Regions from separate parts of the Erwinia sp. 9145 genome, predicted to be linked through region 2. Evidence: predicted binding sites of a transcription regulator. Region 2 holds the regulator's gene; each other region holds the start of a gene.

Region 1 (10,521 bases), 110 kb from region 2:
CGCGCGCCTTTGTGGTGGCCGAGCGGCTGTGGTCGGCAAAAGATGTCAACAACGAAGAGAATATGTATCAGCGGCTGGCGGCGGTGGACGCCTGGTCCGCCGTTTCCGTCGGGCTTCAGCAGCACGCTCAGGCACAGCGGCAGATGATCCGCCTGGCGAACGGCAGCGACACCATTCCCCTGCAAATTTTTGCCGAGGCGCTGGAACCGGCGCAGTACTACACGCGCCAGCACCTGAAGTTTCAGGCGGGTCATTACGATCTCAGTGAACCGCTGAACCGCCTGGCGGACGTGCTGCCCGCAGAAAGCAATAAGGTGCGTGAACTGAATCGTCAGGTGGACGCGCTGATCAAAAACCGTGGCAATCGCGCGGCGTTGCAGGCGGTGCGCCAACAGCTTCAGTACTGGCAGCAGAATGTGCCGGCGGTGATGCCGCTGCTGGCGCAAAACTATCAGCTGAAGCCGCTGGTGCCGGTAGCGCAGCAGGTGGACGCGGTCAGCGCAATCGGGCTGTCGCTGCTTGAGGCCATGGAAAACGATCGCCTGTTTGGCGCCGGAGAGGTGGCCACGATGCAGGCGCAGCTCGATAAAGCCGCGCAGGCGCAGGATGAAACGATTCTCGCGCTGGTTTCTCCGGTTGAGAAACTGCTCAGGGCGGGAAAATAGGGCAGGATGCCTCTCACGTTTTGAGAGGCAACTCGCTTAGCGACGAACCGCGATGGCTTCGATCTCGATTTTCACGTCTTTTGGCAGCCGGGCAACTTCCACGCATGAGCGCGCCGGGAAGCTTGCCTGATGTTCAGTAAAGAAGGCCTCATAGGCCGCATTGACGGTGGCAAAATCGTTCAAATCCTTCACGAATACGGTGGTCTTGACGATATCGCCCACCTTAAGTCCCGCTGCTTCAACAATAGCCTTCACGTTTTCCAGCGACTGACGCGCCTGTGCCGTGACATCGTCGGCAACCGTGCCGGTTTTCGGATCGACCGGGATCTGGCCCGAGGTGATAATCATGCTGCCCAGATCGACGCCCTGCACGTAAGGGCCAATGGCGGCGGGTGCTTTTTCTGTACTGATTTCGCGTGACATAAGTACTCCTTAAAAATTGGAACATCTCTTCCGTACGGTTTAGTCGCGTGATACGTCGCTGACCGATGCTTACCAGTTTGCCAGCACCACGTGATGGGCAAAAGCTTTTTCACAGTAGCGGCAGGTTAACTGCACGTCATCATTACGTTTTTTCACCGTGAAACTGGTGCTGACCGGCTCATTGTGGCTGATACAGTTGCCGTTCGGGCAGGTCAGCACGTGATCGATGCGCTCCGGCAGCGTGGGGGAAATTTTGCCCACCACCTCGTAGTTATCAATGCGGTTCACCGTGGCGTGCGGCGCATACACCGCCAGCTGATTAATCTGATCGTCGGTCAGAAAGGTGTTCTCGATCTTTATCAGATCTTTGCGGCCCAGCTCACGCGAAGGCAGATTCAGTCCGATGGTGATGCGTTGATCGGTTTCGGTCAGGCGAAACAGCGAAAGCAGCTTAAAGCCGACCTGCGCCGGTATATGATCGATCACCGTACCGCGGTTGATCGCTTCGACCTGAAGTTTATTATCCTGCGTCATCGTTACTCCTCCTCACCGTTCAGCACCAGCGCCAGCAGCGCCTGGCGTGCATAGATACCGTTACCGGCCTGCTGGAAATACCAGGCGTAAGGCGTTTTATCAACGTCGGGGGTGATTTCATCAATGCGCGGCAGCGGGTGCAGCACCTTCATACCGTCACGCGCGCCGGCCAGATCGGCGGCCCGAAGCACGAACTGCGCCTTGACGTTGGCGTATTCGGACGGGTCCAGTCGCTCTTTCTGCACGCGGGTCATATAAAGAATATCCACCTGCGGCACCACCTCTTCAATGCTGTCGTGACGGCTCCAGACAATGCCTTTTTCATCCAGCATATCGGTAATGTAAGCAGGCATCGCCAGCGCGTCCGGGGCGATAAAAAAGAAGCGATTGCCGTCGAATTTCGCCAGCGCCTGGGTCAGCGAATGCACGGTGCGGCCATATTTCAGATCGCCGACCATCGCCACGTTGAGCTGGCTCAGGCGGCCCTGCGTCTCCTGGATCGTGAAGAGATCCAACAGCGTTTGGGTCGGATGCTGATTGGCGCCGTCGCCTGCGTTAAGGATCGGAATGCCGCCGGAGAACTCCGTAGCCAGGCGCGCCGCCCCTTCCTGCGGATGGCGCATCACGATGGCGTCCACGTAGGTGCCAATAACGGATATTGTATCGGCCAGCGTCTCACCTTTTTTGCCCAGCGAGGTGTTGCTGCCGTCGGCAAAACCGACCACCGACGCGCCAAGGCGATGGATCGCCGTTTCGAACGACAGGCGGGTGCGGGTTGACGCCTCAAAGAAGCAGCTGGCGACCACGCGGTGCTTCAACAATTCCGGTTGCGGATTCGCCTTCAGGCTGGCGGCGGTGCGCAGCACCAGCTCCAGCTCTTCACGGTTAAGGTCGTTGATAGAAATGATATGTTTTTGATAGAGCGGGTTAGCCATCGTCACACCCCTTGCCGGCTGAAAATGCGGACAAAAAAAAGCCCCTCAATGAGGGGCTTTTTTTTAACGATCGGTGATGCCAGAGAAGGAAAACGGCGCTGCCCCTGATTCAGGCGCGTCAGTGCAGCAATGTTAACGGCGTTCAGTTTCATGCATCCTCCCGGCAAACGGGGGGCATTATACGCCATCGTCACCTGCCCGCAAGCAAAAACGGCTGGCCGGGTAAACGATTGCGTCGCCCCGGCTAGCGCAGGTCAGCCAGCGTGGCGACCATCACGGCTTTGATGGTATGCAGCCGGTTTTCCGCCTGATCGAACACCACGCTGTGAGCCGACTCAAACACCTCGTCGGTCACTTCCATGCCGCCGTGCAGATCGTACTGTTCGGCCATCTGCTGGCCCAGCGTGGTCTGGTCGTCGTGAAAGGCGGGCAGGCAGTGCAGAAATTTCACCCGGGGATTGCCGGTCAGCGCCAGCATCGCCTTATTGACCTGATAAGGCCGCAGCAGGGCGATGCGCTCCTGCCACACTTCCTTCGGTTCGCCCATCGACACCCAAACGTCGGTATAGATAAAGTCCGCGCCGGCGACGCCTTCGTGAATATCCTCCGTCAGCGTGATCCTGCCGCCGGTTTTCTCTGCGGCTTTACGGCACTCTGCCACCAGCGCTGCGTCAGGCCAGCAGCGCTTCGGCGCGACCAGGCGCAGATCGAGACCGACCAGCGCGGCGGCCTCCATCATGCTGTTGCCCATATTATTATGTGCATCGCCCACGTAGGTGAACGTCATTTCGCTGAAGGCTTTTTCCGGCAGATGTTCCTGCATGGTTAACAGGTCGGCCAGCAGTTGAGTCGGGTGAAACTCATTCGTCAAACCGTTCCAGACCGGTACGCCTGCATGCTCAGCCAGCGACTCAACCAGCGCCTGGCCGTGACCGCGATACTGAATGCCGTCATACATGCGGCCGAGCACGCGGGCGGTGTCCTTCATCGACTCCTTATGGCCGATCTGGCTGCCGCTTGGCCCCAGATACGTAACGTTGGCGCCCTGATCGTATGCGGCAACTTCGAAAGAGCATCGCGTGCGGGTCGAGTCTTTTTCGAAGATGAGCGCAATATTCTTGCCTTTCAGATGCTGAATTTCTTCGCCGTTTTTCTTGTTTGTTTTAAGCGTGGCGGCAAGCGCCAGCAGTGCGGTGATTTCGGCAGGGGTAAAATCCAACAGCCTGAGAAAGTGACGCTGATAAAGATGACTCATAACGCGCTCCGTGTGTGGGTATTGAATTAAAATTCAATTTAACTGTATGAATATTCATTTTCAAGCGTGGCGTAGAGAAACTTTTGGATAAATGTAGTGGCGCGAAGGGCACTGTGGGAAAATACTTGTAAGAGATGCCACACACTGAGGAACGGATCATGGCAAATGAAGCATTGCTGGAAGAGCAGCGCGAAGAAACGCGACTGATTATCGAAGAGCTGTTGGAAGACGGCAGCGACCCGGACGCGCTCTATACCATTGAGCACCATTTCTCCTGCCCAAACTTCGACGCGCTGGAAAAAGCGGCGGTTGAGGCATTTAAGCTCGGCTACGAAGTGACGGAGCCGGAAGAGTTGGAGCTTGAGGACGGCACTACGGTTATGTGCTGTGACATCCTCAGCGAAGGCGCGCTGAACGCCGAACTGATTGATGCGCAGGTTGAACAACTGGTCGAACTCTCCGCGCGCTTTAACGTTGACTACGACGGTTGGGGAACCTACTTCGAAGATCCTGACGCCGAAGACGATGACGACGACGCTATTGATGACGAAGACAACGGCGTTCGCCACTGATCCTTTCCTGTTGCGGGCCGGTGCGTTCCGGCCCTGTATGTTATTAACGGACCGCTCTGCCCCATGAATACCGCGCCACTTCTCGCCCCGATTCATCAGTTTTTGCACTGCCGGACGCCTCAGGCCTGGATCGATGAAGCCCGCAGGCCTGACAATCTGCCGCTGCTGTTGACCGATCATCTGGTTTGCGAACTCAAGGCGGCACAAACCGCCATGTGGCTGATCCGCAAATATGTTGCCGACAAAGCGAGCAGTGACGCGCTGCTGGCGTGGCTGAAGCCGTGGGAGCAGTTTGTTCACAGCGAAAACGCCGACCTCGCTTTTCTGGAGCAGCACAAGGCGCTGTCGAAATCGGTGATCAGCCGCATTGAGGTGCCGTGGGGCGATTCGCTGGTAGATAAAATGGTGCTGCTGATTAAGGAAGAGCTGCATCACTTTTATCAGGTGCTGGAGATTATGCAGGCGCGCCGCATTCCCTATGTGAAGATCACCGCCAGCCGTTACGCGCGCGGATTACTGCGCGAGGTGACCACCCATGAACCCCAGACGCTGGTGGATAAACTGATTTGTGGCGCCTATATTGAAGCGCGGTCCTGCGAGCGTTTCGCCAGCCTTGCGCCCTACCTGGATGAGGAACTGGCGGCGTTTTATCTGTCGCTGCTGCGCTCCGAAGCGCGGCATTATCAGGATTATCTGGCGTTAGCGACAGAGATCTCAGCCACCGATATCAGCGTGCGGGTGAGGAAGATTGGAGAGACGGAAGCCGAACTGATACAAATGCCGGACAGTGAACTCAGATTTCACAGCGGCGTGCCTGCGTGAGAATGATCGATTAAACCAGGCATTATTGGCGAATAATTTTCTGTAGAAGAAGGTGCTAACTAATTTACTGATGAGGTCTTTCAGGTATTAGCTTTGCTATTATCCAAACGACTATTATTGATAACAAAATAGCTGTGAAGCGTTTGCACCACGTTTCATAATGAAAAAACCAATAGCAACAGACGAAAAAAAGCAGGCCGCCCAAAATCGACGCGCTGCTTTCGGTCAGTATATATAAGATCCGCTTAATCAGGCTTATCCTGTTATCGTTTCGCATGAAGCTCTTTCTCTACCATGTCAATAATTTTTTCGAATGCACGTTGACCATATTTTCGTCTGACATTTAGCGCGTCAAAAAAAGGATTTAAGGCTGGCTCCACAAGAAAATATAGCAGATCATAGTTATGATCTCTCAGTAGATTATAGATCGTTGGATTATTTTGACTAAGACGCTCTGAGGTATAAATACGTCGCTCGGCCATGCCTCCGGCCAGAAGCGCATTTCCAATAACGCCACCTCTTATTGAAACAAGTGCTGAACTGCGCTGTACAATTGCGGTGGCCAGCTTACCCGCGATAATTGAGTTTGTTAACGTACGGCCTGCTACAGAAGCTACAGTTTTGCTGTAAATTGCATTTTGTTTGTTTTCAGGGACATGTCTATTGAAATTTTCAATAACAATTTGGATAGTTTTGGTGAAGTGATGGTTATTGAATATACCAAAGCGAATGGCTTCGATCATTCTGGTCTTCTCTCTTTGACGCTCCCGATAAGAGTCCGTATCAATAAAACCATATGCAAGATAATCTATATCAGTTGGAACTGACATAATACCATGCATCAGACCAATAGCTGATTCAGGGGAAACTATAATTTTGCTTATACGTCTGGCTATTTCTTTGTAGCTTCGCATGGTGGAATCCTTTCCATGGTACTGCGGCAAATCCTGCGCCGATTACAGTTTCTAAAGGACTGATGCGGTTACGCGATGTTATACAGCAAATCAGGCCATCATTTATATCGCTATTTTAATGTAATGTTTTTGTCTAAACTATATTGGATTTCTTATTTTGTGATCCGCTTAATGATTTAATGGAAATAGCCAGTATTAAGGAGGCTGATTTATATTTATATAATATGCTTGCATTTAATTCAGGACTATTTTAATTGAATTATTTGCATGGTTTAAAATTGATTACAGCCTCTTCAGCATCGTTACTTCACAATCCACATGGCCGGTGCAGCCCATCGGGCCGTCAATATGCTCAAAGCCCAAATGCTCATAGAGACGAATGGCGCGGGTTAAGGTTGCGGTGGTTTCCAGATAGCAGCGTTTAAAGCCGTGCTCGCGCGCGAAATCCATCGCCTGCATCGCCAGCTCGCGCGCCAGGCCCATGCCGCGCACGGCGGGTAAAAAATACATTTTTTGCAGTTCACAGATGTCCGCTTCGCTGCACGACAGCGGCGCGACGCCGCCGCCGCCCACAATTTTGCCTTCCCATTCAATCACCCAGTAGGCGCTGTCGGGCTGGCTGTAGAGTTCAAAAAGATGGTCGAGATTGGGATCGGAAACGGTGTAGCCTTTATCCGCCGTCAGGCCGAATTCGGCGGAGACGATGCGGATCACCCGGGCGATGTGCGGGTTGTCTGCCTCAGTAATCGGGCGCACGTTGAGCTGAGTTGTCATAATGCACACTCGTTCTGGATCAGGGCGGAAAAAGGCCGGGCAAGCCCGGCCACGTCGTTAAACCAGCAGGGGCCGACCGGCGGCCCGTCCCGGGTTACAGCGCGGCGATGACCGCCTGCTGTTCAATCAGCTTGATTTTGGCCTGTTCGAATTCTGCCATACGCTCACGCTCTTTCGCTACCACCGCTTCCGGTGCGCGCGAAACAAAGCCTTCGTTCGACAGCTTGCCTTCGATCTTGCCAATCTCCACGTCCAGCTTCGCCACTTCTTTCGTCAGGCGATCCAGTTCGGCTGATTTATCCACCAGATCCGCCATCGGGATCAGCAGCTCGGCACCGTCCACGATCTTGGTCACCGAAACCGGCCCTTTGTCACCTGCGGGCAGCATGTTGATGCTCGCAAGGCGCGCCAGGCTCTTCAGGAAGCTGTGGTTATCGCTGACGCGACGTGCGGCTTCCTCACTGGCGCCGCGCAGCAGCACGTCCAGCGGACGAGAAGGAGCGATGTTCATTTCGGCGCGAATATTACGCACCGCCACAATCGCCTGCTTCAGCCATTCGGTATCGCTCAGCGCGGCTTCGTCTACCTTGCTGGCGTCAAAAGCTGGCATCGGCTGCAACATAATGGTGTCGTCGCTGATATTTTTCAGCACTTTCACCCGCTGCCAGATGGTTTCGGTAATGAAAGGAATAATCGGATGCGCCAGGCGCAGCAGCGCTTCCAGCACGTCGACCAGCGTGTGCCGCGTGCCGCGCAGTTCGGCTTGCGAGCCGCCGTTCATAACGGGTTTGGTCAGCTCCAGATACCAGTCGCAGAACTGGTTCCACGTGAACTCATACAGAATATTGGCAGCAATATCGAAACGATAATTGTCCAGCGCGTCGCGATAGGCCTTCACCGTGTTGTTGAACTCAGCCAGAATCCAGCGATCCGCCAGCGACAGCACGCGCTCGCCGCCGTTCTGTCCGCAGTCCTGACCTTCCGTGTTCATCAGGACAAAACGGCTGGCGTTCCACAGCTTGTTACAGAAGTTGCGGTAGCCTTCAAGGCGCTTCATATCCCAGTTGATGTCGCGACCGGTTGAGGCCAGCGCCGCCAGGGTGAAGCGCAGCGCGTCGGTGCCGTGTGGCTCGATGCCGTTCGGGAACTGCTTCTCAGTGCGCTTACGAATTTTTTCCGCCAGCTGCGGCTGCATCATATTGCCGGTACGCTTGGATAGCAGGTTTTCCAGCGAAATGCCGTCGACCATATCCAGTGGATCGATCACGTTGCCTTTTGACTTGGACATCTTCTGCCCTTCGTCATCGCGGATCAGGCCGGTCATGTAGACGGTTTTAAACGGCACCTGCGGCTTGCCATTTTCATCTTTAATGAAGTGCATGGTCAGCATGATCATGCGGGCGATCCAGAAGAAGATGATGTCGAAACCGCTGACCAGCACGCTGGTGGGGTGGAAGGTGCGCAGCGCTTCGGTATTTTCCGGCCAGCCCAGCGTCGAGAACGTCCACAGGCCGGAGGAGAACCAGGTGTCCAGCACGTCTTCGTCCTGGTTCAGCGCCACGTCGGCGGCCAGGTTGTTTTCAGCACGCACTTCTTCTTCGGTGCGGCCGACATAGACGTTGCCCTCTGCATCGTACCAGGCCGGAATGCGGTGGCCCCACCAGAGCTGGCGGGAGATACACCAGTCCTGAATGTCGCGCATCCACGAGAAATACATATTCTCGTACTGCTTCGGCACAAACTGAATCTCGCCGTTTTCGACCGCTTCCACCGCGACTTTTGCCAGCGGCGCGGTACGCACGTACCACTGATCGGTCAGCATCGGCTCGATAACCACGCCGCCGCGATCGCCATAAGGCACGGTCAGATCGTGCGGTTTGATCTCTTCCAACAGGCCGAGCGCGTCAACCGCCGCCACGATGGCTTTGCGCGCCGCAAAGCGTTCCAGTTTTTGAAATTCGCCGGGCACGGCAGCGTCATACACGTCGGACTCTTCGCCGTTGGTGTCAAAGACCTGTGCCAACTCGCGGATGTCGCCATCGAAAGTCAGGATGTTGATCATCGGCAGTTTATGACGGCGGCCCACTTCATAGTCGTTGAAATCGTGCGCCGGCGTGATTTTCACGCAGCCGGTGCCTTTTTCCATGTCGGCGTGTTCGTCGCCGACAATCGGGATACGGCGGTTCATCAGCGGCAGCGTCACAAATTTGCCGATCAGATCCTTATAACGCGGATCTTCAGGGTTTACCGCCACGCCGGTATCGCCCAGCAGCGTCTCCGGGCGGGTGGTGGCAACCACCAGATAGTCTTTACCGTCGGCGGTTTTCGCGCCGTCGGCCAGCGGATAGCGGATATGCCACATAGAGCCTTTTGACTCGCGGTTTTCCACTTCCAGATCGGAGATCGCCGTACGCAGTTTCGGATCCCAGTTTACCAGGCGCTTGCCGCGATAAATCAGGTTCTCTTTATAGAGGCGAACGAAGACCTCTTTCACCGCGTTGGACAGCCCTTCGTCCATGGTGAAGCGCTCGCGCTCCCAGTCCACGGAGTTGCCCAGGCGGCGCATCTGGCGGGTAATGGTGCCGCCGGATTCCGCTTTCCACTGCCAGATTTTATCGATAAAGGCGTCGCGGCCGTAGTCCTGGCGCGTTTTGCCCTCTTCGGCGGCGATTTTACGTTCCACCACCATTTGCGTCGCGATACCGGCGTGATCGGTACCAGCCTGCCACAGGGTGTTTTTGCCCTGCATGCGCTGGTAGCGGATCAGCGTATCCATAATGGTTTGCTGGAAAGCGTGACCCATATGCAAGCTGCCGGTGACGTTTGGCGGCGGGATCATTATGCAGAAGCTTTCCTGGCTGGTGTCGCCATTAGGTTTGAAGTAGCCCTGTTTTTCCCAGTGCTCGTAAAGCGGCTGCTCAATCTCTTGCGGGTTATATGTCTTTTCCATTTCTGCTATATCGTTGGCGGCACCACGGGCGGCGTTGCCGTATTCAAGTGGAATCCGACGCTGCGATACGCTTTGTAGCGTTCGCGCGCCAGCTCTTTCAAAGAATCTTCAGTCGGAACGAAGTCTATCACTTCATGGAAAGCAGTAGCAAAATCTACAAACTGCGGCAGCAGGCTGATCAGCAGATCGCGCGGGGCGTTGCCGCGTCGCTGCGGCCAGGCCAGCTCAACCGGCGCGCCGTAGTGCGGCCCTTCGCCCGCCAGGTTGTGCGGAACGAAGGCGCTGGCCGGACGCTGCCACAGCGCCTCATCCAGCCGGATGGCCTGCGCTTCGTCCTCACAGGCTACCAGCACGCGCGCGCCGCCGCGCCAGCGGGCTTCTGCCAGATCGCAGACCAGCGCCTCAAGGGCGCTGAGTCCGTCAACCGGCGTTGCGTTTTCCAGCAGATAGAACGTCACATTTTTCATGGCGTCAATCGTCGCCGTTCAGTCCGGCGCGATTCAACAGGAACTGCGACAGCAGGGCGACCGGGCGACCGGTGGCGCCTTTGGCCTTGCCGGAGCGCCATGCGGTGCCGGCGATATCCAGATGCGCCCAGTTATAGCGGCGGGTGAAGCGCGCCAGGAAGCAGGCGGCGGTGATCGCACCGCCGGGACGACCGCCGATGTTTGCCATAT
Region 2 (10,521 bases):
TGTCGCGTCAACAACATACCAGTCACGCTGGACGGTTTCCGGCTTAGCTGTAAAAGTTTTCATCTAAAAGCTTACCCAAATTAAGTTACACGTTGGTGAAATCCCAAACGCTTGAATAAACGGTTGAGGCTCACACGACCATCTTGACCAGCAAGCCCACCCCCTCGGACAGAGTTGCCAGCGCAGCAAAGTTTCTGGGAAGAAAAACTTTGTCGTAACGTGGGGTCGCAAGATTATAGAGAAGTCATCATCAAAGCGCGACCCCTTTTTGCAAAAATTACCGGTAGCTTTTGCTTATGGCAGGTGCGGCAGGCGCAGATACTCCTCGCTTTGCATCTCCTGAAGGCGCGACATGCAGCGCTGATACTCAAACTTCAGCTTTGCACCCTGATAAATTTCGTGCAGCGACGCTTCAGCCGACACCACCAGCTTGACGTGGCGCTCGTAAAACTCATCCACCAGCGCCAGAAAACGCCGCGCCTGATCCTCGGTTTTGTAGATCATCACCGGCACGTTAAACAGCAGCATGCTGTGAAAGCGACGCGAAAGCTCAATATAATCGTGCTGACTGCGACCTTCGCCGCACAGCGTATGAAAATCCATCGCCACTACGCCTTCAGCAACGCCCATTGTCGGCAGCGAACGGTGATTGATAGTGAGCACCGGCTTATCGGCCGGTTTATGCCCTGCCAGGGCGGTAAACATGCGCTCCATTGCCTGTGAGGTGCTCTCGTTAAGCGGCGTCATCCACAGATGCGCCGAGGTCAGCGTGCGCAGTCGGTAATCGATACCGGCATCGACGTTCATGATTTCGCAGTGCGTTTTGATCATCTCAATCGCGGGAAGAAAACGGGCGCGTTGTAGTCCGTTGCGATAGAGCTCATCCGGCGGGATGTTCGATGTCGCCACCAGCGTGATGCCGCGCGCGAACAGTGCTTCCATCAGCGTGCCAAGCAGCATCGCATCCGTGATATCCGAAACAAAAAATTCATCAAAGCAGAGCAGATCGGTTTCATTTTTGAACCCATCGGCAATGCTCTGCAAGGGATCGCTTTGCCCCTGAAGCGCGGTCAGTTCTTCATGCACGCGCAGCATAAAGCGATGGAAATGCAGCCGCAGCTTGCGCTCGCCAGGGACAGCCTGAAAAAACAGATCCATCAGCCAGGTTTTTCCGCGCCCAACGCCGCCCCACATATAGAGTCCGCGAACCGGCTGAACCGCCTCATTTTTACCTTTGCCAATAATTTTAGTCAGCTTGCCGAACAAACCTTTGCCTGACTCCGGTTTTGTCGCCCCCGCCCCGCTCAGGGCGTGATAAATCTCATCAAGCCGGGAGATGGCTTCGCGCTGCACGTCATCGGGTTGATACTCGCCGTTTTCCAGCGCCTGCTGGTACCGCGACAGAGGAGACATCATTTGCATAATCTGTTCACATTTCCTGAAATATTCGGAGCAATCAGAAGGTTGATCGTAAAAAAAACGCTTCCAGACTAAGCTATGCTGCCTCAGGATTCCACTTCCGTGAGATTAGCGGTTATAGTGGCTAACAGTGGACTGGCATCAACCAGACGAACCTACGGAACAATGAACACAACACGGGAGTTATTATGACCTGGGAATACGGGCTTATTGGGTTGGTAGTTGGATTGGTTATCGGCGCGGTGGCAATGCGCTTTGGTAACAGGAAACTACGGGAACAGCGCTCAATGCAGTACGAGCTGGAAAAAACCAAGGCCGAACTGGCCGACTACCGTGAAGAGTTGACCAGTCACTTTGCGCAGAGCGCAGAACTGCTGGATAACATGGCGCGCGACTATCGCCAGCTTTATCAGCACATGGCGAAAGGCTCTAACGATTTGCTGCCTAATCTGCCCGGCGAGAAAAATCCATTCGCTTATCAGTTAACGGAGTCGGAAGCGGATAATGACCAGGCGCCGGTGCAGATGCCGCGCGACTACCCCGATAGCGCTTCCGGCCTGCTGCGCGGCGAAGCGGCGATCGGGAGTAAAAAATAAGCCTTCCTCAGGGGCGATTGTCGCCCTTTATTCCACGCCGGCACGCGTCCCCCATTTATCAAGTGAGAGCGTTGTAACGATGAAGAAGAAATCATTACTGTTAAGCGTATTAGCATTAAGTATTGGCCTCAATCTGACCGTTACGCCTCAGGCTCAGGCGACGCTGCCGGCACAAATTCAGGGCCAGCCGCTACCGAGCCTGGCGCCAATGTTGGAAAAAGTGCTGCCTGCGGTGGTGAGCGTCCATGTGGAAGGTACGCAGACGCAAGCCCAGGAAATCCCTGAACCGCTTAAGCGGTTCTTTGGTCAGAGCGAAGGCAACGGTGAAGCGCAACCGCAGCCTTTTGAAGGGCTCGCTTCCGGCGTGGTCATCAATGCAGAGAAAGGTTACGTATTAACCAATAATCATGTGGTGAACGGCGCGGACAAAATCAGTGTTCAGCTCAGCGACGGGCGCGAGTTTGACGCGAAGCTGATCGGCCACGACGAGCAGACGGATATTGCGCTAATCCAGATTAACGGCGCAAAAGGGCTGACGCAGATTAAAGTGGCTGACTCAGATCAGTTAAAAGTTGGCGACTTTGCCGTCGCCATCGGCAATCCGTTCGGCCTGGGTCAAACCGCCACTTCCGGGATCATCTCGGCGCTGGGCCGCAGCGGACTGAACCTTGAAGGGCTGGAAAACTTTATACAGACCGACGCGGCCATTAATCGCGGCAACTCCGGCGGCGCGCTGGTAAACCTTAACGGCGAACTGATTGGTCTGAATACCGCTATCCTCTCCTCTGCCGGTGGCAATATCGGCATCGGCTTTGCCATTCCGGGCAATATGGCGATGAATCTTGCTCAGCAGCTGATTGAGTTTGGCGAAGTGAAGCGCGGCCAGTTGGGGATCAAAGGCACTGAAATGACGGCGGATATGGCCAAAGCCTTCAACGTCGATATCCAGCGCGGCGCCTTCGTTAACGAAGTGATTCCGGGTTCTGCGGCGGCGAAAGCAGGCATCAAAGCAGGCGATATTATTACCACGCTGGATGACAAACCTGTGGAGAGCTTTGCCGCGCTGCGCGTGAAAATCGGCACCACCGCACCGGGTAAAGACGTCCGCGTTGGCCTGATCCGCGACGGCAAACCGCAGACGGTTAGCGTGAAGCTGGACACCAGCACGCAAACCACCGTCAGCGCTGAACAGATGACGCCTGCCCTTCAGGGCGCTACCTTTAGCGACGGCGCAGCAAAAGACGGCACGAAAGGCGTCAGCGTTACCGCCGTTGAAAAATCGACACCAGCAGAACAGTTTGGCCTGCAAAAAGACGACGTTATCGTCGGCGTAAACCGCACGCGGGTACAGAATCTTACCGAACTGCGCAAGCTGCTGGACGCTAAACCGCCGCTGCTGGCGCTGAATGTGATCCGCGGCGGCGAAAGCATTTATCTGCTGCTGCGCTAAATGATGATGCGGACACCTGCGTGTCCGCTCAACTCGTGTTATTCTGCCGGACGTTCATTCACTTATCATTCAATGCCATGTTTCTTAAACTCTTACGTTCGGTGCTTCTTGGTTTAGTGGTAGCAGGTCTTCTGCTGGCCGCCGTACCTGCGTTGAGGATCGGCACTGACTTCTTTGCTCATAAAGACGACAGCGCGAATCGCTCGCCGGTCAGCTATAACGCTGCGGTTCGTCGTGCCGCCCCCGCCGTCGTGAATGTTTACAACCGCAGCGCCAACGCCTCGGCTGATAATCTGGAAATCCGCACGCTTGGTTCCGGCGTTATTATGGATGCGCGCGGTTATATTCTTACCAACAAACACGTTATTAACGACGCCGATCAGATCATTGTCGCGTTGCAGGACGGTCGTATATTTGAGGCGATGCTGGTGGGTTCCGATAGCCTGACCGATCTGGCGGTGTTGAAAATCACCGCCTCCGCCCTGCCGGTGATCCCTATTAACCCTAAACGCATCGCGCATATCGGCGATCTGGTGATGGCGATCGGCAATCCTTATAACATTGGTCAGACCGTGACGCAGGGCATTATCAGCGCCACCGGGCGGGTCGGATTGAGCCCTTCACGCTATCAAAACTTCCTGCAAACCGATGCCTCCATTAACAAAGGCAATTCGGGCGGCGCGCTGATTAATTCGCTTGGCGAGCTGATGGGCATCAACACACTTTCTTTCGATAAAAGTAACGATGGCGAGACGCCGGAAGGCATAGGCTTTGCTATTCCAACCGTGCTGGCGGCGAAGATCATGGATAAGCTGATCCGTGATGGCCGGGTGATCAGAGGCTTCATTGGCATCAGCGGTCGGGAGATCCCGCAGTTTCATGCGCAGAATGCCAGTCTCGACCACATTCAGGGGATCGTGGTGACCAACGTCGCGCAGGGCGGCCCGGCGGCGAAGGCGGGGCTTCAGGTTAACGATGTGATCACTCGCGTAAATAACCGCCCCGCCGTCTCGGCGGTGGAGACGATGGATCAGGTAGCTGAGATCAGGCCGGGAACGGTGATCGACGTCGATATTCTGCGTAATGACCGCAAGATGACGTTACCGATCACGGTGCTGGAATATCCGGGGAACTAGCGTCAGGCAGGATAGTGAAAAGCAGGGCCGGACGGTGCCGGCCCGTTGTGGGTTACTTAACGAACTCTTCGCCCAGCGTGATATCTTTTTTCAGCGTGTCGAGCATGCTGTTCAATGCCTGCTGCTCAAACGCGCTCAGGTTGCCAATCGGTTTACGTTCGGCCACGCCGTTCTTGCCCAGCAGCAGCGGCTGAGAGAAGAAACGCGCGTGCTCGCCGTCGCCTTCGACGTAGGCGCATTCCACCACGTTGCTTTCGCCATTCAGCGCACGCACCAGTGACAGACCAAAGCGGGCCGCGGCCTGCCCCATCGACAGCGTCGCGGATCCGCCACCGGCTTTTGCTTCAACCACTTCCGTACCCGCATTCTGAATGCGTTTGGTCAGGTCGCTGACCTCCTGCTCAGAGAAGCTGACGCCCTGAATTTGCGACAGCAGAGGCAGGATGGTCACGCCTGAGTGGCCGCCAACAACCGGCACGTTCAGCTCGCCAGGGTTTTTACCTTTCAGTTCAGCCACAAAAGTATTGGCGCGAATAATATCCAGCGTGGTCACGCCGAACAGTTTGTTTTTGTCGTAGACGCCTGCTTTCTTCAGTACTTCAGCGGCGATCGCAACGGTGGTATTCACCGGATTGGTAATGACACCGATCAGCGCCTGAGGACAGGTATCCGCAACCTGTTGGATCAGGTTACGCACGATACCGGCGTTCACATTAAACAGGTCGGAGCGATCCATTCCCGGCTTGCGGGCGACGCCCGCAGAGATCAGCACCACGTTTGCGCCCTGAAGCGCTGGCGTGGCGTCTTCGCCGCTGAAGCCTTTAATGCTGACGGCGGTAGGAATGTGGCTTAAATCGACGGCCACCCCGGGCGTCACGGGAGCGATATCGTACAGAGAGAGTTCTGAACCTGCCGGAAGCTGGGTTTTCAGCAGAAGAGCGAGAGCCTGGCCAATACCACCGGCTGCACCGAGAACTGCAACTTTCATCCTAAACTCCTTATTATGTGAGCATCAAGTGCCGTGAATGCACAGGCAACAACCTGAATGGCCGTTACATTACACCCTTACCACTTAGCAGAACAACATCAATTTTATAACAAACCATTCACCTTAACTGCCTTCTGCTCGCTTATTTTTCTGCCTTTTTAGCAGAACGTTGCCAGGTCTTTGCAGCCTTCTCACCCGTTTGCATAAACATTCATTCAAATGCATAATGACAGGCGGCCCCGACCGGGATTCTCCCCATAACCGGTAAATTTTAGCGGAATTTTATGCGTATCCCATCCAAACAAGAAGATCTGATAAAGGCCTTTAAGGCCTTATTAAAAGAAGAGAAGTTCAGCTCGCAGGGCGAAATCGTCGCTGCGTTGCAGGAAGATGGCTTCGATAATATCAATCAGTCCAAAGTTTCCCGCATGTTAACCAAATTTGGCGCGGTTCGCACCCGGAATGCGAAAATGGAGATGGTTTACTGCCTTCCTGCGGAGCTGGGTGTGCCGACCACCACCAGCCCGTTGAAAAACCTGGTGCTGGATATTGATTACAATGATGCGCTGGTGGTCATTCATACCAGCCCCGGCGCAGCGCAGCTGATCGCCCGCCTGCTGGATTCTCTTGGAAAAGCAGAAGGTATTCTCGGGACAATCGCCGGTGATGACACTATCTTCATCACCCCTGCGCGCGCGTTCACCGTTAAACAACTCTATGAAGCTGTTCTGCATCTCTTTGAACAAGAGTTATAAGTAGCGGTTTATTTAACACGCGAACAACACTTTTGATCTGTCCGTCTTACCTGAGCCGCCGTTCTGGCGGCTCTCTTTTTGCTTTTATGTGAAAAGCAGCACATTACGCTAATAAAGCCACATTTAGCAAAAGATAACAAGACGCTGGTCTCCTGGTGCAGCCTGAACCACTGCCTCCAACCGCACAAATCGCTCATTTCTTCCACTTCCTTGTTTTTCATGAGATTTCTAGTGACCAACGCTAAAAATAAGCTTTTCTTATAACTTATCGTTATTAAAAAGTGGTTTAGCACTGAAGTATCCCATCAAAATATTATTAGCATGCTATTAATATTTCCCGGTATCAGATCTATACTCTTTTTCGTGATGCGAATCACACTTTCTAAAAAGATAAAAATAGAGACGAGGAATAACACCATGAACATTAAAACTACTGTTGCATCGCTTAGCCTGCTATCTGTTCTGTCCTTCGGCGCATCTGCCGCAAATTATGTGGACGCCGGACAGACACAAAATCTGCAATCCCTCGGCACCGTTTCCGTGAGTGGCAACGCTGCGGCACCAATGGACATCCGTCAGGCGCTCAGCCAGAAAGCAGACGCGCAGGGCGCAACGGCCTATCGCATCATCGAAGCAAAACTTGATGATAACTATCATGCCACGGCCGAAATCTACAAGTAAGCGCACGCTAATCAACTGAAAGTAAAAGAATATAACGCGCTATCGCGGCCTGATATTTCCCGGCCGGAGTTGGCGCTCACAAAGATGGAGTAAGTATCATGAAAAGTAAAATCGCTATCGCTGCCCTGAGCCTGGCCGCTGTTGTTTCTTTCGGCGCCAGCGCCGCAAACCTGGTGACCAGCGAAGACGTGGCTAAAAATAACCTGCAATCAGTGGGTACCGTAACCGTAAGCGGTATAGACGCCGCCCCAATCGATATCCGTCAGCAGCTCTCTGAGAAAGCCGACCAGCAGGGCGCCAGCGCCTATCGCATCATTGAGGCCTATACCAACGGCAACTACCACGCTACCGCTGAACTGTTCAAATAAGCTGCATTGCCGGACCGCATTCCTCGTCAGCATGAAGACGTTTGGCTTCGTTCGCCGAAGCCCTTTTTACTGAGAGGCTGCGGCGGCAGGCACAGGCCTGCCCCGATCCTGACGGCCCCTCGTCGATGTGTTACAAACCGCCGATATGCAGGGCCTTCACTTCCATATATTCCTCCAGGCCCAGTACAGAGCCTTCCCGCCCCAGCCCGGACTCCTTCACGCCGCCAAACGGCGCCAGCTCGGTCGATACCGCACACTCATTGATGCCAACCATACCGCTTTCCAGCGCCGCGGAGACGCGGAAAACGCGCTGCAAGTTCTGCGTATAGAAATATGCGGCAAGGCCAAACTCGGTATCATTGGCGCGGCGAACAACCTCCTCTTCATTATCAAAGCGGAAACAGGCCGCCACCGGACCAAAGGTTTCTTCGCGTGAAAGCTGCATGTTGTCGTTGGCGTCAGCAATCACCGTCGGCTGCCAGAAATTGCCGCCCAGCGCGTGACGCGCGCCGCCGGTGACGATCCGTCCGCCGTTTGCCACCGCGTCCTTCACGTGCTCTTCAACTTTATCGACGGCGGCGGATTCGATCAGCGGCCCCACCACTACGCCTTCATCCATGCCGTTGCCCACGTTGAGTTTGCTGACTTCACCGGCAAGCTGATCCACAAAGCGATCGTAGATGCTGTTGTGGATAAAGAAGCGATTGACGCTGACGCATACCTGACCCGCATTGCGGAATTTATTGGCAATGGCGCCTTTCACCGCCGCATCGATATCTGCGTCTTCAAAGACGATGTAAGGCGCATTGCCGCCCAGTTCCATCGACACTTTTTTCATCGTTTCAGCCGCGTTGCGCATCAGCAGCTTGCCCACTCCGGTAGAACCGGTGAAAGAGATCTTTCTGACCGCCTTGCTGGCCATGATCGCATCGCTGATCGCATGCGTATCGCCCGCCACCGCATTGAGCACTCCGTCCGGCACGCCCGCTTTCTTCGCCAGCGCCAGCAGCGCAAAGGCGGAAAGCGGCGTGTTATTGGCCGGTTTGATCACACCGGTACAGCCCGCCGCCAGCGCCGGGCCCAGCTTGCGGGTCAGCATCGCCATCGGGAAGTTCCACGGCGTAATGGCCGCCACCACGCCAATCGGTTCACGCGTCGCCAGAATACGCGATCCCGCTTTGGCTGGCGGAATAATCTCCCCGTTGGCGCGCTTCGCCTGCTCGGCAAACCACTGAATAAAACTGGCGGCGTACTCTACTTCGCCCTCCGCTTCTTTCACCGGTTTGCCCTGCTCTGCGGTCATCAGTTTTCCCAGCCAGCTTTTGTTCTCAATCACCAACTGATACCAGCGATTGAGGATGTCGCTGCGCTCTTTAGCGGTTTTAGCCCGCCAGGCCGGAAACGCTTTCTCTGCGGCGGCAATCGCCTGTTCGGTTTCGTTTTTTCCGGCGCGCGCGACCTGCGCGATGGTTTCGCCGGTCGCCGGGTTGAGCACGTCAAAGGTTTCCTTGCAGCGTTGCCACTGGCCGCCAGCAAGGAAACCCGTCTGAAACAGTTCATTGTCCTGAAGGGATGACATGATACTTTTCTCCTGTAAGGGCTGAGGAGTAAGTATAGATGGTGAGATTCTCTGTGTATCAACCGCGAAAGCGTCGTATCAGATTTGCACCAGCGTATTCTGATATTTTTTCAGCATCTGTGCCAGACGCGCCACCGGTTCTGTCACGCTGAGCGGCGCCTCATAGTAACGCAGCTTCTCCTGATAGATCTCCAGCTCCGCCAGCAGCTGTCCGAAATAGCGGCGACGTTTGGCATCGCTGCCGCTGGCAATGACCTGGTCGGCGGTGTGACGCAGCTGTTTGTGGAAATCGGAAAGATCGCGGTTTACCGGAATGTCGGCGTCGCGCAGCCGCTGATGGCCGATAATCAGCGTCAGCGCGATGCGGTATTTATCGATATCGCCAGGAAACAGATTCAACAGCATAAAAAGCTGCTGATAGAGCGCGGGCAGATGGTTTTCCCGTCGCCTGGCCTGACTGGTGGTCATTGCCGCGACGGCCGCATACATAAAGCGGTTGAGCAAGGTGCGGCCAATGCGCGCTTTCGACGTGTCGCGGATCAATAAGATCACCAGCAGCGCAACACAGCAGCCAATGGCCTGCCCCAGCGCGTTGTCGAGGAAAAAATCCACCTGAAAGGTCATCGGATTATCCAGCGTCAGCACGTTCAGCGTTCCCACCAGCGCGCCGAGCGTGCCGATCTGACGGCGCTGGATCAGGATGCCGCCGATGAAGGTCATCACGCCCAGCGCGATACAGAGCAGCAGCATACTTTGCTGCGTGGCGGGCATGATCACCATATAGTAAATGGCGCCGATCGGGATCGCAGCGATCATGCCATAGAGAAAATCTTTCGCCATCATCAGCGGGTTTGGCATGCGCATCGCCAGCGCGGTGATCACCGCCAGCATCACCATCACGCCACTCCCTGATGTCCAGCCGGTCCACAGCCAGAACAGCGAGCCTACCGCCGTGGCAACAAACGTGCGGATACCGTTCACCAGCGCGTGGCGCGATTCCGCCGAGCGCATTTTCACCACCGGCTCGCTGTTCAGCACCTCTTCTTCACTGCGACTGATGCTGCTGTTGGTATGAATGCCTTTGATCAGCAGCAGATAGCGCGTGGCGGCGCCCACCCAGTTAGAAAGCGTCAGCGGCGTGTTTTTACTGCCGCTGGCAGCGATAATCCGCCGCATAATTTTCATGCGTTTGTGCACGTCCGCAATGGTTTCTACCGGTTTTTCAAACAACAGTTGAAACTGCGGCGGCATATACGCGCTCTGCGTGTTCTGGATAAGAAACGTTTCCGCTGCCTGAGTAATAAGCGTCAGCGAAAGCGTGTTCAGCGCGCGCATGCGTCGGTCTGTTTTTTGCCAGTGACCCGGTTCCATCAGCAGATGCGTACGCATTCCGTTCAGCGCCATCGTGCGGCGAACCAGTCCGGTCCAGGTTTTATCCACCTCTTCTTTGTCGGCATGCGTCACGCAGAGCTGCATCAGACGATAGTGTTCGATCAGCAACGCGTCGATCTCGCGCCCGATATCGTTTTTTATCGAACGCGGCGAAAAC
Region 3 (10,521 bases), 460 kb from region 2:
GCGTAACAAGGCCGCTGTCGGTACGGCAAAAAATCAGGTGCTGTTTGCGCTCAATGATTATCTTGCCGGGCTTGCGCTGGACGAGCTGAACTCTCAGGCCTCGGTTGGCGGCATCAGCTTCTCAACCAGCGAAAACGGCGGCGCCTCATTCAACGCCAGCGGTTTCACGCAGCGCCTGCCTGATTTGATGAAAACGCTACTGTCGCGCTATGCCACCTTCCAGCCCGACGCGCAGCAGCTTGAACAGGCGAAGTCCTGGTATCTTGAAAGACTGGACGCGGCTGATAAAGGCAAAGCCTATGAGCTGGCGATCCAGCCCGCGCAAATGCTGTCGCAGATCCCCTACACGCAGCGCAACGAGCGGCGAAAGCTAGTGCCACAGGTCACGCTTGACGACCTTAAAACCTATCGCAAAATGCTGCTTGAGAATGCCACGCCTGAACTGGTGGTCATCGGTAATATGAGCGCCGAAAGCGTTAAAACCCTGGGAACAGAGCTTAAAACCCAACTGGCGTGCGCGGGTCAAGAGTGGTGGCACAGTCAGTATCTGGCGATAGATAAGAAAACGTCCGCAAACCTTCAGCGCAAAGGCAGCAGCACTGACTCCGCGCTGGCGGCGCTGTATGTTCCGCTCGGCATTGATGAGTATGACAGTATCGCCAGCAGTTCGATGCTCAGCCAGATCGTTCAGCCCTGGTTCTATAATCAGCTTCGTACGGAAGAACAACTGGGTTATGCGGTTTTCTCTTTCCAGATGCCGATTGGTCGCCAGTGGGGTATCGGCTTCCTGCTGCAAAGCAACACGAAGCAACCCGCTTACCTGCTTTCGCGCTTTCAGGCGTTTTATCCCACGGCTGAAAAACGACTGCGCGCATTGAGCAACGAGGATTTTGCCCAGTACCAGAAAGCCATGATTAACGAACTGAAACAGCGACCGCAGACGCTGGATGAGGAGGCGGGGCGCTTCAGTAAAGATTTTGACCGCGGCAACTATCAGTTTGATACGCGGGAGAAGGTTATTGAGCGTATTGCGGCGCTGACGCCGACCTCGCTGGCGGATTTCTTCCATAGGGCAGTAATCGAACCGCAGGGGTTGACCCTGCTTTCACAGGTTTCCGGCGATCGCCACGGCAGCGCGGACTATGCAAAACCTTCCGGCTTCACTACCTGGCAGGAGGTCTCAACGCTGCAACAGTCGTTTCCGGTTAAAAGCGATAAGCCATGAAGCCAGAAGCCCAACGTCTTGACCCCCTTACGCTGCCGCTGGATGGCGTAAGGCTCATTGAAGCCTCGGCGGGAACGGGCAAAACGTTTACTATCGGGCTGCTCTATCTGCGCCTGCTGTTAGGGCTGGGCAGAAGCAGGCCGCTTTCGGTTGAAGAGATCCTGGTTGTGACCTTTACCGAGGCGGCAACGGCCGAGCTGCGGGGCCGTATTCGCGCCAATATTCACCAGTTACGTATTGCCTGCCTGCGTGGCTACACGTCGGATGCCATGCTGGCGGCGCTGATGGCACAGATCGCCGATCCTGCTCAGGCTGCTGCCGCGCTGCTTGCTGCTGAGCGGCAGATGGATGATGCGGGTATCTTCACCATTCACAGCTTCTGTCAGCGCATGCTAAATCTTAATGCGTTTGAGTCTGGCATGCTGTTTGAGCAACAGCTCATTGAAGACGAATATCCTTTGCGTCGCCAGGCCACGGCCGACTTCTGGCGACGCAACTGCTACCCTTTACCGCTGCCCATAGCGAAAGTGATGACGCAGCTCTGGCAGGGGCCGGAACAGCTGCTGGCCACGTTATCTCCCTGGCTGAACGGCGAAGCACCCGCTTTCAAATATCCGGCTGATGTGCAGGAAACCCTTACTGACCGTCATGAAAAAATCATCGCCAGAATTGAAGCAATGAAATCGGCCTGGCTGGCGGCAGGCAGTTTGCATGATCTTATTGCGCAGTCTGGCGTGGACAAGCGCAGTTATAGTAGTAAGCACTTACCAAATTGGCTGGAAAAAATTACTCTGTGGGCGGCTGAACCTACTGAAGACTACGCCATTCCGAAAGACCTTGAGCGGTTTGGGCAGCGTATTCTTTTTGATAAGACGAAAAAAGGCGAAGCGCCGCGCCATCCACTTTTTGACGAAATCGATCGCTTCCTTGCCGAACCGCTTTCGCTTCGCGAGTTGGTGATTGCCCGCGCGCTCAGTGAAATCCGCTTTGCCACGCAAAAAGAGAAGCGGCTGCATGCGCAACTGGGATTTGACGATTTACTGGGACGACTCGACAGCGCGCTTCAACAGCCGTCGGGTGAAGCACTGGCGCAGGCTATTTATAACCGCTATCCGGTAGCGCTGATTGATGAGTTCCAGGATACCGATCCGCAGCAGTACCGTATTTTCCACCGTCTTTATGGTCAGCAGCAGGGGACGCTGCTATTAATTGGCGATCCAAAGCAGGCGATTTATGCTTTCCGCGGTGCAGATATCTTCACCTATATGAAAGCGCGAAACGAAGTCAGCGCTCACTATACGCTTGATACAAACTGGCGCTCTTCACCCGCCATGATCAACAGCGTGAACCGGCTCTTCTCACAGCTAGATAATCCGTTTCTCTTCAGCGACATTCCTTTTCTTGCAGTGAAGCCCGCTGCAAAAAATAGCGCGCTCAGCTTTACGGTTGAGGGAGAAGTCCAGCCTGCATTACGGCTGTGGCTACAGCCCGGCAATGGGGTTGGAGTAAGCGATTACCAACAGTTTATGGCTCGCCATTGCGCGGCGGATATTTGTCGCTGGCTGACGGCCGGACAGCAGGGACGTGCGCTGATTGGCAACGGCGAAGACCAGCGTCCGGTGGCGGCGTCAGATATCACCGTGCTGGTACGAAGCCGCAGCGAAGCGGCTATCGTACGTGAAGCGCTTAACGGTTTAAATATTCCTTCCGTATACCTTTCCAATCGCGACAGCGTATTCACGACGCCGGAAGCGCGCGAAATGCTGTGGCTGCTTCAGGCCGTGCTGGCGCCGGAGCAGGAGCGTGTGTTGCGCAGCGCGTTGGCTACCAGTATTTTCGGGCTGGACGCGCCTGTGCTGGATGCGTTGAGCCAGGACGAGCGCGCCTGGGATGCGCTGGTGGATGAGTTCGATCGCTACCGTCAGCGCTGGCTGACGCGCGGCGTCCTGCCGATGCTGCGTGAAATGATGACAAACCGGCAGATCGCCGAAAACCTGCTGGTTTCCGAAAGCGGCGAGCGCAGGTTGACCGATCTGCTGCATCTGGGCGAGCTGTTACAGGAAGCCTCCGCGCAGTTGGACAGCCCGCATGCGCTGGTGCGCTGGCTGGCGCAGGAGATCGCCCGGCCAAACGGGCAGTCTGCCAGCCAGCAGCTGCGGCTGGAGAGCGATCGCCACCTGGTGCAGATCGTCACCGTTCATAAATCGAAAGGACTGGAGTATCCGCTGGTGTGGCTACCGTTTGCCGCCAACTATCGCGAAGCGCGCGCCGGGGTGTATCACGATCGTCAGACGTGGCAGGCGCTGCTGGATCTGCGCGAAGACGCCGAGAGCATCGAGCTGGCGGAAGAGGAGCGGCTGGCAGAAGACCTGCGTTTACTTTACGTCGCTCTGACCCGTTCGGTCTGGCACTGTAGCGTGGGCATCGCGCCGCTGGTAAAGGGCAGCCGTAAAAAGGAGGGCACCAGCGACGTTCACCGCAGCGCCATTGGTTTTTTGCTGCAAAAAGGGGAAGAAGGCGATGCTGCGATGCTGCGCACGCGGCTTGCCGAATTACAAAGCGATGCGATTGAGATTGTGAACGCAGAGGTTCCGTCCGAAATCCCCTGGCAGCCACAGCAGGATGCGCCCGGTGAACTGCGTAGCCTGCGTATTGCCCGTCAGCTAAATGATGACTGGCGGGTAACCAGCTACTCCGGGTTGCAGCAGCATGGTCACCCGGTAACGTTTGAACTGCTGCCCAGGCTGGACGTTGATGCCGCGGGTGAGGCGAGCCCGCAGACGGCGTCGCAGCGGACGCCGCACACCTTTCCGCGCGGTGCCGCGCCGGGCACATTTTTGCACGGGCTGTTTGAAAATATCGATTTCACTCAACCGCCGGATGAAGCGTGGATGGCGGCGCGTCTGGCCGGGCAGGGCCACGATGAAGCCTGGCTGCCGGTTATGCAGCAGTGGCTGACTCGCGTTTTGCATACGCCGCTCAATGATACCGGCGTCAGCCTGAGCCAGCTGGCATCTGATAAACGACAGGTTGAATTACAGTTCTGGCTGCCGGTGCAGCAGATGCTGCGCGCAGATCGCCTCGATCGCCTTATGCGTCATTACGATCCGCTCTCCGCCGGCTGCCCGCCGCTCAACTTTCAGCAGGTACAGGGTATGCTGAAAGGCTTTATCGATCTGGTTTTTGTCTGGCAGGGGAAGTACTACCTGCTGGACTACAAGTCCAACTGGCTGGGTGACTCAGGCGAAGCCTATACGCCGCAGGCGATGGCGCTGGCCATGCAGGCACACCGTTATGATTTGCAGTATCAACTCTATACGCTGGCGCTGCATCGTTACCTGCGGCACCGGCTGGCTGATTATGATTATGAGCAACATTTTGGCGGCGTTATCTACCTTTTCTTGCGCGGCGTCGATGGCGCATCCGACGATAGCGGGTTGTTTCGCACACGGCCTGACGCGGAATTTATTGCTGCGCTGGACGCGCTGTTCGCCGGAGAGAAACCGTCATGAGTAATATCGTCCAACTGCTGCTGGAGGCCTGCTGGCAGAAACTGCTGCGCTCGCTGGACGTGCAGTTTGCGCAGATGGTGGCCAGTGAGGCGCAGCCAGCGCTGATGCTGGCGGCGGCCTGTGTCAGCGCTGAAGCGGGAGAGGGGCATGTCTGCCTGCCGCTGGCGTCGTTTACCGAGGAGGCGCTGTTTGAGGGGCGTCACCCGGAACTGGCCCGGCAGCTTTGGCAGGCAGCTGACACACCCGACTGGCAGACGCTGCTGGCCTCGGAGGCGGCGGTGGGAGACGGCAGCACGGCAACGCCGCTGGTACTGCATCAGCAGCGTCTCTATCTGCATCGTATGTGGCAAGCCGAAGGCCATGTCGCGCGCTTTATTCTGCGTCAGACGCCGCAGGACATCTTTGACGAAACGCGCCTGCGCACGGCGCTCGATCGTCACTTCGGCCAGCAACCCGATGACTGGCAGAAGATTGCCGCCGCAGTGGCCCTTACCCGCCAGGTGTCGGTGATTTCAGGTGGGCCGGGCACCGGTAAGACCACCACTGTCGCCCGCTTGCTGGCGACGCTGTTGGAACTGTCGGGCGGCACGCTGCGCGTCCGGCTTGCGGCGCCGACCGGCAAGGCCGCCGCGCGTTTGACCGAGTCGCTGGGCAAGGCGCTTGCGCAACTGGCAATAAGTGAAGAAGAAAAACAGCGCTTTCCCGCAGAGGCCACCACGCTGCATCGCCTGCTCGGTGCGATGCCCGGTAGCCAGCGCATGCGCTATCACGCGGGTAACCCGCTGCATCTAGACGTGCTGGTTGTGGATGAGGCGTCAATGGTCGATCTGCCGATGATGGCGAACCTGATCGCTGCGCTGCCGCAACAGGCAAAAGTTATTTTCCTGGGCGACCGCGATCAGCTCGCTTCCGTCGAGGCGGGTGCGGTGCTTGGCGACATCTGTCGTTGCGCTGAATCGGGCTACAGTCTGGCGCGCGCCGCGCAGTTAGTACGCCTGACCGGCTGCGACATTGACGGCGTGGATAACGCATCCGCGCCGCAGGTGCGCGACAGCATCTGCCTGCTGCGTAAAAGCTACCGTTTTGACGCCTCATCCGGCATTGGTCAACTGGCGCTGGCCGTCAATGCCGGAGATACACGACGTGTGGAAAAGGTTTTTACCTCCGGTTTTCCCGATCTTGAACGTTTCCCGCTGCATAGCCGCGAAGAGTATCAGCATCTGCTTCATGCCTGCGTGGAGGGCTATAGTCACTACCTTGAGCGACTGGCCAGCGGCGCGAGCGCGCGCGAGGTCATCGATGCTTTTGGCCGCTTTCAGCTTCTTTGTGCGTTGAGGGAAGGGCCGTTTGGCGTGTCAGGGCTGAACGAGCGGATAGAGGCTTCGCTGAGGCAAAAAGGGTTGATCAGGCGGCCGTCCGGTGCCAGCAGCAAGTGGTACGTTGGACGCCCGATAATGATTGCCCGTAACGACAGCGCGCTGGGGCTTTTTAACGGTGATGTTGGCATTGCCATGAATGATGATGAGGGCGTGCTGAAGGTGTTTTTCCCGTTGTCTGACGGCACCCTTCGCGCGGTGCAGCCCAGTCGCCTGCCGCCCTATGACACCGCTTTCGCCATGACGGTGCATAAATCGCAGGGCTCGGAATTTAACCATACGCTGTTGGTGTTACCCAACCCGTTTACGCCGATACTGACGCGCGAACTGGTCTACACCGCTATCACGCGCGCCAGAAATCGTCTGACGCTTTATGCTGATAGCGGCGTTCTGCATGAGGCGGTAAAACTGCGCACGCGGCGTCGCAGCGGTCTGGTGGAGCGGCTGGCCGACGCGTCAAGCCTGTCTGGCGTGGCGTAAATCAGCCATCAACACCTTGGAGCGGCGCTGATAGTTGTACATCTGCTTTTTGCTTTCAGGCAGCATATCCACATCAACCGGCGTGAAGCCGCGCTCCTGAAACCAGTGAATGCTGCGCGTGGTGAGCACAAACAGTTTTTTCAGCCCCATCTGACGCGCCTGAAGCGCCACCCGTTCCAGCAGCGCTTCGCCTCTGGACGAACTGCGGTAGTCGGGATGCACAGCCACGCAGGCCATCTCGCCGATCTCCTCTTCCGGGAAGGTATAAAGCGCCGCACAGGCAATAGTCAGGTTATCGCGTTCAATAATGGTGAACTTATCAATCTCCATTTCTAACTGCTCGCGCGAGCGGCGAACCAGAATTCCCTGCTGCTCAAGCGGACGGATCAGTTCCAGAATGCCGCCGATATCATTGATCGTGGCGCGGCGGATCTGCTCAGCGCTCTCCATAACAATTTGCGTACCGATACCGTCGCGGGAAAACAGCTCCTGGAGCAGCGCGCCGTCTTCACGGTAGCTGATCAGGTGGCTGCGGCGAACGCCGCTGCGGCAGGCTTTGACCGCACCGCGCAGGAAACGCACGGTGCCCGAAAGGAAATCGCCTTCATTTTCCATCTGGTCAATGCGCTGCTGCGCCTCATTGGGGAAGAGTTCGGAGACGATATTGCCTTCGCTGTCGATCGCGCCTTGTTCAGAGCAGAAGCCAATCATTTTTTCGGCCTTCAGCTTGATCGCCAACTGCGTGGCAACTTCTTCGGAGGTGAGGTTAAAGCTTTCACCGGTAACGGAAACCGCCACCGGGCCAAGCAGCACGATGGCGCCGCTGTCGAGCTGACGGTGGATCGCCTCTTCATCAATACGACGGATGCGGCCGCTGTGGCAGTAGTCCACGCCGTCATCAACGCCCAGCGGCTGCGCAATAATAAAGTTGCCGCTCACCACGTTGATATGCGCACCCTGCAACGGCGTGTTGCTCAGGCTCATCGACAGACGGGCGGTAATATCCAACTGGAGACGCCCGGCCGCCTGCTTGATCAGCTCAAGGGCGTGCGCATCGGTCACGCGGATATGCTTATGATAAAGCGGTTCGAGCTGGTGTCCGGCGAGGTTAGCATCAATCTGCGGACGCGCGCCATACACCACCACCAGGCGTATGCCGAGACTGTGTAGCAAGCCAATATCGTTGACGATGCCGGAAAAGTTATCATGCTCAATGGCCTCGCCACCCAGCATAATGACAAACGTTTTACCACGGTGGGCATTGATATAGGGAACCGTATGGCGAAACCCCTGAACCAGCTCGGTACTCCGTTCCTTCACGTCAACTCCTCTGTGAATTTTTATTCGTCAAAACTGTATTTTTATTCTTTTTACCCGTTTGATGCAAGTAACAATTATTATCTGTTTTCAACCAATAGCGCGTAAAGTTTCTCTTCATCAGCCGGTTTATTGATGACACCGTCCGCCTGATTCGCTAAAGTTTTTCACCATTGTCATCATTTGGCTTTTTTTTGTACATACCACAGCAGACTGGGACAGTATGACCGATTTATCTTCTCCGGGCAGACGGCGATGGCTAAAGAGCGCGGGCGCTGTGCTGTTGCTCAGCGTCAGTAAAGTTGGCCTGGCTGCGCAAAATATTGTTGCGATACGCATCTGGCCCTCATCGACCTACTCGCGACTTACCCTCGAATCCGGCACATCACTCCGTTATAAGCAGTTTGCATTAAGCAATCCTCAGCGGATCGTGGTGGATATTAAAAACATAAACCTTAATCATGTGCTCAGGAACGTGGGCAACCTGGTGCGCAGCGACGATCCCTATATAAAGAACGCGCGCGTCGGACAGTTCGATCGCGATACGGTACGGCTGGTGATTGAGCTGAAGCAAAACGTCACGCCAAAAGTCTTTACGCTTGAACCCGTGGCCGGGATCCGTCATCGCCTGGTGCTGGATCTCTATCCGGCCAGCAACCGCAGCAGCAATCATCAGGACGATCCGCTGCTGGCGCTGTTGGAGGAGTATAACAAGGGCGATCTGGAGAGCAGCCAGCCAGCGGAGGCGGCGCTGCCAGGCAAGGCCGGACGGGACAGACCAATTGTGATCATGCTCGATCCCGGTCACGGCGGCGAGGACTCTGGCGCCGTGGGTAAAAACAAGACGCGAGAAAAGGACATCGTGCTGAAAATTGCCCGCCGTCTGAAAACGTTGATTGATAAAGAGCCCAATATGCGCGCCTGGATGACGCGCAACGAAGACGTGTTTATTCCTTTAAAAGTGCGGGTGGCGAAAGCGCGTAAGCAGCGCGCAGATCTGTTTGTTTCCATTCACGCCGACGCCTTTACCAGCCGCGCCGCGCGTGGTTCGTCCGTTTTCGCACTGTCGACCAGCGGCGCAACCAGCACCGCCGCGCGCTATCTGGCGCAGACGCAAAACGAATCTGACCTGATCGGCGGCGTCAGCCGCAGCGGCGATCGCTACCTCGATCACACCATGTTCGATATGGTGCAGAGCCTGACCATTAACGACAGCCTGAAATTTGGCCGGGAAGTGCTCTCAAGGCTGGGCAAGGTAAATCATCTGCATAAAAAAACGATCGATCAGGCCGGTTTTGCCGTGTTGAAGGCGCCGGATATCCCGTCGATTCTGGTGGAAACGGCGTTTATCAGTAATCTGGATGAGGAGCGCAAGTTGCGTACCACGCGCTTTCAGCATCAGGTGGCGGATTCCATTCTGGCAGGTATTAAAGCCTATTTCGCCAACGGCGCGCCGCTGGCGCCGCGAAAATAGCAGAAGCGTTGTCACAGGGAGGTGGCAATCGGGGAAATTCAGAAACAAAAAAACACCCGTTAAGGTGTTTAAGTGGTTGCGGGAGCCGGATTTGAACCGACGACCTTCGGGTTATGAGCCCGACGAGCTACCAGGCTGCTCCATCCCGCGTCCGTCTACTACGGGTTGCCGCTTCCATCACGACAACGATTTCTACTGCTTCTCTCAACGAGAGATTGGTTGCGGGAGCCGGATTTGAACCGACGACCTTCGGGTTATGAGCCCGACGAGCTACCAGGCTGCTCCATCCCGCGTCCGTGGATGCGCACTATACGCTGCCTCGTTTTTGATGCAACCCCCTTTTGCAATAAAGTGGATAAAATAGCGCTAATTGCCTAATTTCTCCGCATGTTGCCGCATTGTTATCCTTGTTTGGACAACATTTCAGCGAGCACGTTTAATTCTGTCAGACGCTTTGCTATCTTCGGTCGCGAATGGCGTAAAAAGGTAAAAAGAAGAATGAAAGGAAATTGGGCAAAGTATGCGGTCACCGGCCTGGTAATCGCCGTGCTGGCCGGGTGTTCATCAAAACCGACCGATCGTGGGCAGCAATATAAAGACGGCAAGCTGGAAGCGCCGCTGGGCCTGGTGAACCAGCCTAATGCGAAAGGCCGACCGGTAAACGGAAAAGATTTTGTCGATCAGCTGATGGAGGTGCGATATGCCTCCTCCGCGCTCTATTCACGTCATACCAGCACCTACAACGCGCTGCAAAGCTGGCTGATGGCCGGCGGCGACACGCGACAGCTTCGCCAGTTTGGTTTGAATGCTTACCAGATGGAAGGTACGGATAACTATGGCAACGTGCAGTTTACCGGCTACTACACGCCGGTTATTCAGGCGCGCTACACCCGTCAGGGCGAGTTCCAGTATCCGCTTTATCGTATGCCGCCGCGCAGCCGTGGCGGACGCCTGCCCAGCCGCGCAGAGATTTACAGCGGCGCGCTGAGCGAACGTTACGTCATCGGCTACAGCAATTCGCTGATGGACAACTTTATTATGGACGTGCAGGGCAGCGGCTACGTTGACTACGGTGATGGTCGTCCGCTGATGTTCTTCGGCTACGGCGGCAAAAACGGCCATGCTTATCGCAGCATC

The links. The regulator ArgR, encoded in region 2, controls arginine synthesis, uptake and breakdown. The targets are predictions, from matches to a motif close to ANTGAATAAAAATACANT.
Region 1: a site for ArgR is predicted at 3,833-3,850, ahead of argF (ornithine carbamoyltransferase). Genes of this name have one in related genera too.
Region 3: a site for ArgR is predicted at 7,946-7,963, ahead of argA (amino-acid N-acetyltransferase). Genes of this name have one in related genera too.

Annotation. Positions count from the first base shown of each region.
Region 1 covers NZ_JQNE01000001.1:3,343,749-3,354,269, reverse strand. Annotated here, with positions in the region: gene FA91_RS15870 (family 20 glycosylhydrolase) at 1-665, shown strand, start outside; gene ridA (2-iminobutanoate/2-iminopropanoate deaminase) at 702-1,088, opposite strand; gene pyrI (aspartate carbamoyltransferase regulatory subunit) at 1,158-1,622, opposite strand; gene pyrB (aspartate carbamoyltransferase) at 1,625-2,557, opposite strand; gene argF (ornithine carbamoyltransferase) at 2,802-3,812, opposite strand; gene rraB (ribonuclease E inhibitor RraB) at 3,971-4,384, shown strand; gene miaE (tRNA isopentenyl-2-thiomethyl-A-37 hydroxylase MiaE) at 4,448-5,206, shown strand; gene FA91_RS15835 (hypothetical protein) at 5,470-6,120, opposite strand; gene FA91_RS15830 (GNAT family N-acetyltransferase) at 6,403-6,894, opposite strand; gene FA91_RS15825 (valine--tRNA ligase) at 6,989-9,844, opposite strand; gene FA91_RS15820 (DNA polymerase III subunit chi) at 9,850-10,311, opposite strand; gene pepA (leucyl aminopeptidase) at 10,316-10,521, opposite strand, start outside.
Region 2 covers NZ_JQNE01000001.1:3,450,361-3,460,881, forward strand. Annotated here, with positions in the region: gene rplM (50S ribosomal protein L13) at 1-63, opposite strand, end outside; gene zapE (cell division protein ZapE) at 295-1,422, opposite strand; gene zapG (Z-ring associated protein ZapG) at 1,608-2,015, shown strand; gene degQ (serine endoprotease DegQ) at 2,095-3,465, shown strand; gene degS (outer membrane-stress sensor serine endopeptidase DegS) at 3,543-4,601, shown strand; gene mdh (malate dehydrogenase) at 4,654-5,589, opposite strand; gene argR (transcriptional regulator ArgR) at 5,874-6,344, shown strand; gene yhcN (peroxide/acid stress response protein YhcN) at 6,762-7,025, shown strand; gene yhcN (peroxide/acid stress response protein YhcN) at 7,124-7,393, shown strand; gene FA91_RS16305 (NAD-dependent succinate-semialdehyde dehydrogenase) at 7,524-8,972, opposite strand; gene aaeB (p-hydroxybenzoic acid efflux pump subunit AaeB) at 9,051-10,521, opposite strand, start outside.
Region 3 covers NZ_JQNE01000001.1:2,988,365-2,998,885, reverse strand. Annotated here, with positions in the region: gene ptrA (pitrilysin) at 1-1,225, shown strand, start outside; gene recB (exodeoxyribonuclease V subunit beta) at 1,222-4,737, shown strand; gene recD (exodeoxyribonuclease V subunit alpha) at 4,734-6,593, shown strand; gene argA (amino-acid N-acetyltransferase) at 6,570-7,913, opposite strand; gene amiC (N-acetylmuramoyl-L-alanine amidase AmiC) at 8,134-9,384, shown strand; tRNA gene FA91_RS14220 (tRNA-Met) at 9,458-9,534, opposite strand; tRNA gene FA91_RS14215 (tRNA-Met) at 9,601-9,677, opposite strand; gene mltA (murein transglycosylase A) at 9,883-10,521, shown strand, end outside.